Regions from separate parts of the Colwellia sp. MB02u-10 genome, predicted to be linked through region 1. Evidence: predicted binding sites of a transcription regulator. Region 1 holds the regulator's gene; each other region holds the start of a gene.

Region 1 (2,277 bases):
TAGGTGATATAAAAAAAATTATCCTACACTTAAAAGATCGTGGCATAGGTATTTTGATCACAGATCACAATGTACGAGAAACACTCGATGTTTGTGAACATGCCTACATCGTTAGTCATGGTGAACTTATCGCTGAGGGTAATTCAAAGCAAATTCTTGCAAATCAACATGTAAGAGATGTATACCTTGGCGAACAATTCACGCTATAGTGAATAAAACCAATTGAACTAATGAATTTGAATAGGGAAAAGAAAACGTAAATGCGTCCTACTCTGCAACTCCGTATCGGACAACAGTTAACGATGACCCCGCAATTGCAGCAGGCGATCAAACTGTTGCAATTATCAACTTTGGATCTTCAACTAGAGATTCAAGAGGCACTTGAAAGTAACCCTTTGCTTGAAGTTGACGAAACGCACGATAACAATTCAGAAAATACCCCTGACCATTTAGAAGCAGGATATTCGGTAACTTTAGGCGAAAAGTCAGCAACATCCTCTGATGGCAGCGAAGACTCCACTCCCTCGATAGACGAAATTAGCTCCTCTGAAGGTTTAGCAAAAACAGACATCCCCGAAGAACTAAACAGTGATAGCACATGGGATGATAACTTCAGTGCCGGTGTCAGTAGTGGCGGTGTTGGCCATGCCTCAGAAGATTATACTTATCAAGGTGAAACGAAAGACTCATTACAAGACCATCTGATTTGGCAGATGGAACTAACGCCCTTTACTGACACTGACAGAACCATTGCCATTGCCATTATTGAAGCCATAGATGAAGCAGGTTATTTAACCGTTTCAGCCGAAGAGATCTTAGAAAGTGTCGGTATTGATGGTGTAGAACTTGATGAGATTGAAGTGGTGTTAAAGCGTATTAACGTATTTGACCCCATTGGTGTAGCCGCTCGTTCAATTCCCGAGTGCTTGCGTATTCAGCTTAATCAATTTGCTAAAGATACCCCTTGGTTAGCGGAAAGCAAAATTGCCGTCAGCGAGTATATTGATTTACTCGGTAATCGCGATTATCGTCAATTGATGCGTAAATTACGCTTGAAAGAAGAGCAATTACGCGAAGTTATTCGCCTAATACAAAGTTTAGATCCCCGTCCAGGTGATAGCGTCATAAAAAGTGAAGAACAATATGTTATCCCAGACGTGTCTGTTGAAAAGAAAAACGGCCGCTGGACAGTAGAGCTCAATCCTGACACTGCACCTAAACTATCGGTTAATCAGCAATACGCGGCTATGTCTCGTTCAATGAAGTCATCTACTGATAATCAATTTATTCGCTCTAACTTGCAAGAAGCAAAATGGTTTATTAAAAGCTTAGAGAGCCGTAACGAAACGCTTTTAAAGGTTTCAAATTGTATTGTGCAACGCCAACAAGGCTTTTTTGAACATGGACCTGAGTCAATGCGCCCTATGGTATTGAACGATATTGCCGAAGCCGTAGATATGCATGAATCAACTATTTCTCGTGTGACCACGCAAAAATATATGCACACGCCTAGAGGAATTTTTGAGCTTAAGTACTTTTTTTCTAGCCACGTTAGTACTGAAAACGGCGGCGAATGTTCATCAACGGCTATTCGAGAATTAATTAAAAAGCTAGTGGCTGCTGAAGTGCCTGCAAAGCCACTCAGCGATAGTAAAATGGCAGATATTTTAGCAGAGCAAGGTATACAAGTGGCAAGGCGTACCATTGCCAAATATCGAGAGTCACTTTCTATACCGCCATCAAATCAACGTAAAAGCCTATTGTAGGCAGTTTTATTCAGCCAATAAAGAGGATTGAAGTATATGCAAATTAATCTTACTGGACACCATGTCGATGTTACCGATTCATTACGTGATTATGTCAATGGCAAGTTTGAAAAACTAGAACGTCATTTTGATCATATCAATAATGTACATGTAGTATTAACGGTAGAAAAACAGAATCAGATTGCTGAATCAACAGTGCACTTAAGTGGCACCGAAGTTCATGCTAAGGCACAGCATAGTGACATGTATGCATCGATTGATGCATTAATTGACAAGCTAGATCGCCAAATATTGAAATATAAAGGTAAAATCAACAAACATTAGCGCCATTTCGCTACAGGTCTTAGAAGTTTATGAAGTTGCAAGACATCTTAACCCCGGACTGCACTATTTGTGCAGCACCGGGTGCCAGTAAAAAACGTATATTAGAATATTTAAGTCGCTTGGCCGCCGATAAACTCGACAGTCATGATACTTTTCAGCTCTTAGAAAGCTTAGTTAAACGCGAAAG
Region 2 (2,277 bases), on a different contig from region 1:
TCTCAGTCTGCATAGTGGCAAATGATTTTTGTGTGGAGACAGTATTTGTCGTTAATTGATTAACCGTACTTTCAAAACTTTGCTCTTGCTGGGCAGCTAATTCCGCAGCACTTGTCAGCGGCTTGGCTTGATCGACTAAGGTTTGATTAAAAACTGACGGCACTTTCTCAACTTGTGGTGTTAGCTTATCGCTCTCAGTTTTAGAGGTTTTTTGTGCATCAAGCATGGCACTGGCTAATTTATCAAAGTCTTCATTGATCACTGTTTTCTGAGTAACATCAAGTTTTGCATCTGTAACCGATGTCGTTGCCACAGTCGCTGTACTTTGATTAACGAGGTGAGTTTGTGGTGCTTCGATATCGCTACCAAGTTTAAATTCACTCGCTTTATCGCTGGCACTATTTTGTAATGCGCTATTGTTAGTTATTTGGTCAATATCTTGGGCTTTATCTAAGCCGGCATTGCCTTCTTCAGTTAATGCTTTTATGCCGGCTTGCTTTGCCATTAGCTCGGCATCATCAATGCTACCTTGCTCACTCTTTAATGGCGTTGTGCCAGCAGTTGTTGTTTGCATATAGCCTGATGTAACGCCGCCGCCCTGCACTGTCCCTTCAACAGCATTATTTGCTGTAGATTTTGTCAATAATTGCTCTGCTCCACTTAACATTTTTAATAAATCAACCGCGTCATCATTTTCAACATCGGTCGCTAAGCCATTTTGGGCTTCGGCTTGATGTTCAGTTTGAGTTTGAAAGCCAAGATAGGATTTTAGCTCAGCGTTTGGCGCAGAGAGAGTCTCGGCATCGTCTATCGGTAAAGGCACAGGTAAAGTACGGGCATCATCAGCCTCATTACCTTTGGATAAACGCTCGCGTTTTAAAGCCTCTTGGTGTTGTTCTGCCGCTTTAGAGACAAAATTGCCATATGGCTCAGTATTTCCTTCTGATTCTTCCGCTTTTTTTCTGGCATAGTGTTGCTCCATCGCATCATTAAATGCGTTGCTTTTAGCTTGACTTTTTATTGACAAACTACCTTTAGCACCAGAGGTGTCGGGGCTTTGGCCAGCATCAGTAGACAATATATTTATTTGAGACATAACAGACCTTTCTTAAATGTAGACTTAAGCGCAATTTAATAAATTATTTCTATAGTTAATTAAGCAATATTCATTCCAAAACTAACTTTCAAAAGAGCTGACAATACAATAACAACATAAATCTAGGCGATAAATCTTAAAATTAACTGAGTATATAAACATCAATAACAAACCTTGAGTTTATATCTTGATGCTCATGGGTTTTACTCAAGTACTTAATCTATTGTCTCTAGTATGAACATCGCGGAGTTTAGCGACGGCGACGAACAAATTGTTGTGTCGCCATTTCATCAAACATTTTTTGTTCTTTTTTATTCGCGACTAATTGCAGGGCAGCAAGCTTTTTATTACGTAGTAATTCTACCGCTTGTATTTTTTGCCTTTGCTCTAACCATTGTTTTTTTCGCGTATCAACTAATGCTTTAGCTTGATGAACCGCAACTTTAACCTGTTGAGAGGCGTTATCTAGTTTCGCGATAAAAGCATGAAAATGGCTATATGTTGCACTATCAATACCCTCGATTGAACGCTGATTAAGCCGGCGCATATATTCTAAACGATAATCGCTAACACTTTTTAAACGCGCTTTGTTTTGTTCATAATCGACCTCTGCCACTTGTAATGCTTGTGAGGCTTTTTGTTCTTTATCAAGTTCATACTTATATAAGGTGTTCAACTGTTTCATCGGTTTAGTGACCTATGCGTTATTGTGTCTACTGATTTTTATTGGCATGAGCTTGCGCTGCCGCTAATACTTCCTGCAGCTGAGTTAAACTTTGATCATAAGGAATAATTTCAAGCGTTTTTTGCTGCAAAAAAAATTGAATTACGGGTTGCAAATCAATCGATTGATCTATTCTTGGATCCGTACCTCTGCTGTAGGCGCCAATGGCAATCAAATCTTTATTTTCTTGATATAAGGCATAAATCTGCCGCAGTTGCCTGGCAAGTTGCTGATGTTCTTGGCTGGTTACCATCGGCATAACTCGACTAATTGAGCCTTCAATATCAACCGCTGGATAATGCCCAGCATCAGCTAATTTTCGTGACAAAACAATATGACCGTCTAAAATGGCACGGGCAGCATCAGCAATCGGGTCTTGTAAATCATCACCTTCGGTTAAGACAGTAAAAAATGCACTGATTGAACCTTGGCCCTCCCCGCCATTGCCAGCTCGCTC
Region 3 (2,277 bases), on a different contig from region 1:
ATAAATAATTACTGGCGTCCCCACCAGGACTCGAACCTGGAGCAGCAGCTTAGGAGGCCGCAGTTTTATCCAGTTAAACTATGAGGACATAATGCAAATAATTATCGTGCTAGCCTATGCTACAGCTATTTTATAAATTAGTATTCAAAAAAATACACTTTACACCTGATAACTATTTAATTAATGGTCATAATTTGTAGCGTTTATCAAATTTGCTAATACCTTACCGCCAAGTCGTTAATTTGGATGTTGTCTAATATGTGCTGCTCAGTGGTGGTTGCCCGGGCACTGTCTTGACTGACAGAAGTTACTATAACTTTATAAGGACTGATGTTAAAAGCTGAATAAGAGCGCTTATCATCACTGATAAAATTATTGAAATGTAGCAAAGAGAATTCATCACCTATTTTAACCCCGTGTCTTTTTCCTAAGTTAAAAGTCAGTGAGTTACCCTGTACTTGCACAATTCTAGCCTGGGTAGGCTGACACATCATGTTCTCATCAATATCACTGACTATGCTGTCTAAGGTTAGACTAATGCTTTGGCCATAGTCACTTTGCCAAAAGTTATGGCTAGTAACGTCAACTTGTTTGCGCTTACCGAATTGCCACGGGGCAGAGCTTTGATAGTGTTTAGCCAAAACTCTTTCACCTGTAGTACCGTCGTGAATATAAAGGGCAAGATTAAATTGGCGTTGATAGACGTTTGTTTGCCAAAACTGCCAGTTATTATTTTCGTCATTTGCTAGAGAAAGATCTTGTATCTCTGAAAACAAAACATACTGGCTATCTGTCATGTTGGCTAATGACATGGTTAATTCTTTTAAATTTTGGCTTTGCAGGCTTTGGTTATAACGTGAAAATTCTGTTTTAGTTTGCAAGGCCAGTTTAGTCTCCAAATAGATACCTTGCTGCTGTATTTTATTAGCGAGCTGTTGGATTAAGGTGCTATCAATAGCGTAGATGTTACCAACATTAGCTTGTTCACGGTGTAGTATATTACTGCGAGTTAACAGCATAGATTTTTTATAATCAGCCGCGAAGCACTTTTTTTCTTGTGGAAAAATATCAGCCCTTATGATGACAGTGACTAAGTCGTCGCTATAGTGTTCACTGACTAGCTCTAATGAATTAACACTGCCACTAGCGCGGATGCTAATTTCGTCTTGGGTGAGTAAACCATTAACCACTTGCTGAACACTTGACACTGAAGCACCGGCAACCAGTAAGGCTTTTTTCAACGCATTGTGCATAGCCTGTGTTTTTGCTGTTTTATTATCAGCATTTATTATGCTCGCCACACCTTGCGATTCATACCATTGTCCGACACTAGCGCTGCTATATATAGCACAGCAAAGGTAAAATAAACTTAAACGCATAAAGGTCTCTTTTAATAGGGAATCAATCTCTTTTTTAAATATGCAGGTTTTGTGCCTATTTCAAATAAAAGTTCAACTCAAGATAAGTAAAGTGGCCCAACAAACTACTTTTATCGGTATTAGCTTGCTGATAGCGATAAAAGTAGTAGGGTTTTATCAGGCATTAAAAACCCTATCTGGTTTGGTAAAGTCTGGTGATTGGATAAAAAGGTGTTTTGAAAGTGATACAGAATCAGTGCTGAAAAAAAGTGTAAATAGGCAGAACAATTAGACTAAAACTATAGCCAATAATCTAGGGGTATAGTTTTAGTCTACCCTGTATTATACCAAGTTGAGGTGAAATAAAAATATTGGCGCGGATCATGCTTTATTAATTTTATTAATTATTTTCATTAATTTTACGACATTAGCATTAATTGAGGAGAGCTAAATGAAAAATTGGCTTATAGCAATAATAATACCGACAGTGATGTCGTGTTCTGTGACAACCAAAGATGATTTTTATCGATCTTCTTATGCCGATAAAGAAGAAATTGACAGTTTTAAGTTACCTCGTCATGCGATAAATGACGTGGTGAAAGGTCTTGCGTATCAAATGCTGGAAAGTAGCACCTTTGTTACGCCTAAAACGCCAATTGCTGTTGCATCATTTGTCGATTTAAAAAATTTAGAATCAACTAACTCGTTAGGCAATCAACTGTCAGAAAGTTTTATCCATGAAATGCAACGACATGGCCTGGTTGTTATTGATTTTAAAACCACTGGACATATTCGTGTAACGGCCGATGGTGATTATGTTTTCAGTCGCGATTGGAAAGAATTGCCAGAACGTCAGATAATTGACTATGTTGTTACCGGCACTATGATGCAACAAAATGAAGGCGTGTTAGTCAACGCA

The links. Region 1 encodes sigma-54, which starts transcription at its own class of promoters, with help from an activator protein. Its sites were predicted from a motif close to GTTGGCACGNNNNTNGNNT; they were not measured.
Region 2: the regulator sigma-54 is predicted to act here: its motif matches at 1,158-1,176, upstream of H4J59_RS05830 (flagellar hook-length control protein FliK).
Region 3: the regulator sigma-54 is predicted to act here: its motif matches at 1,420-1,438, upstream of H4J59_RS06010 (flagella assembly protein FlgT).

The regions. Positions count from the first base shown of each region.
Region 1 covers NZ_JACGVK010000139.1:51,815-54,091, forward strand. Annotated here, with positions in the region: gene lptB (LPS export ABC transporter ATP-binding protein) at 1-209, shown strand, start outside; gene H4J59_RS17985 (RNA polymerase factor sigma-54) at 261-1,766, shown strand; gene hpf (ribosome hibernation promoting factor) at 1,803-2,090, shown strand; gene ptsN (PTS IIA-like nitrogen regulatory protein PtsN) at 2,120-2,277, shown strand, end outside.
Region 2 covers NZ_JACGVK010000105.1:36,368-38,644, forward strand. Annotated here, with positions in the region: gene H4J59_RS05830 (flagellar hook-length control protein FliK) at 1-1,096, opposite strand, end outside; gene fliJ (flagellar export protein FliJ) at 1,347-1,781, opposite strand; gene fliI (flagellar protein export ATPase FliI) at 1,810-2,277, opposite strand, start outside.
Region 3 covers NZ_JACGVK010000105.1:74,222-76,498, reverse strand. Annotated here, with positions in the region: tRNA gene H4J59_RS06015 (tRNA-Arg) at 13-88, opposite strand; gene H4J59_RS06010 (flagella assembly protein FlgT) at 216-1,379, opposite strand; gene H4J59_RS06005 (FlgO family outer membrane protein) at 1,810-2,277, shown strand, end outside.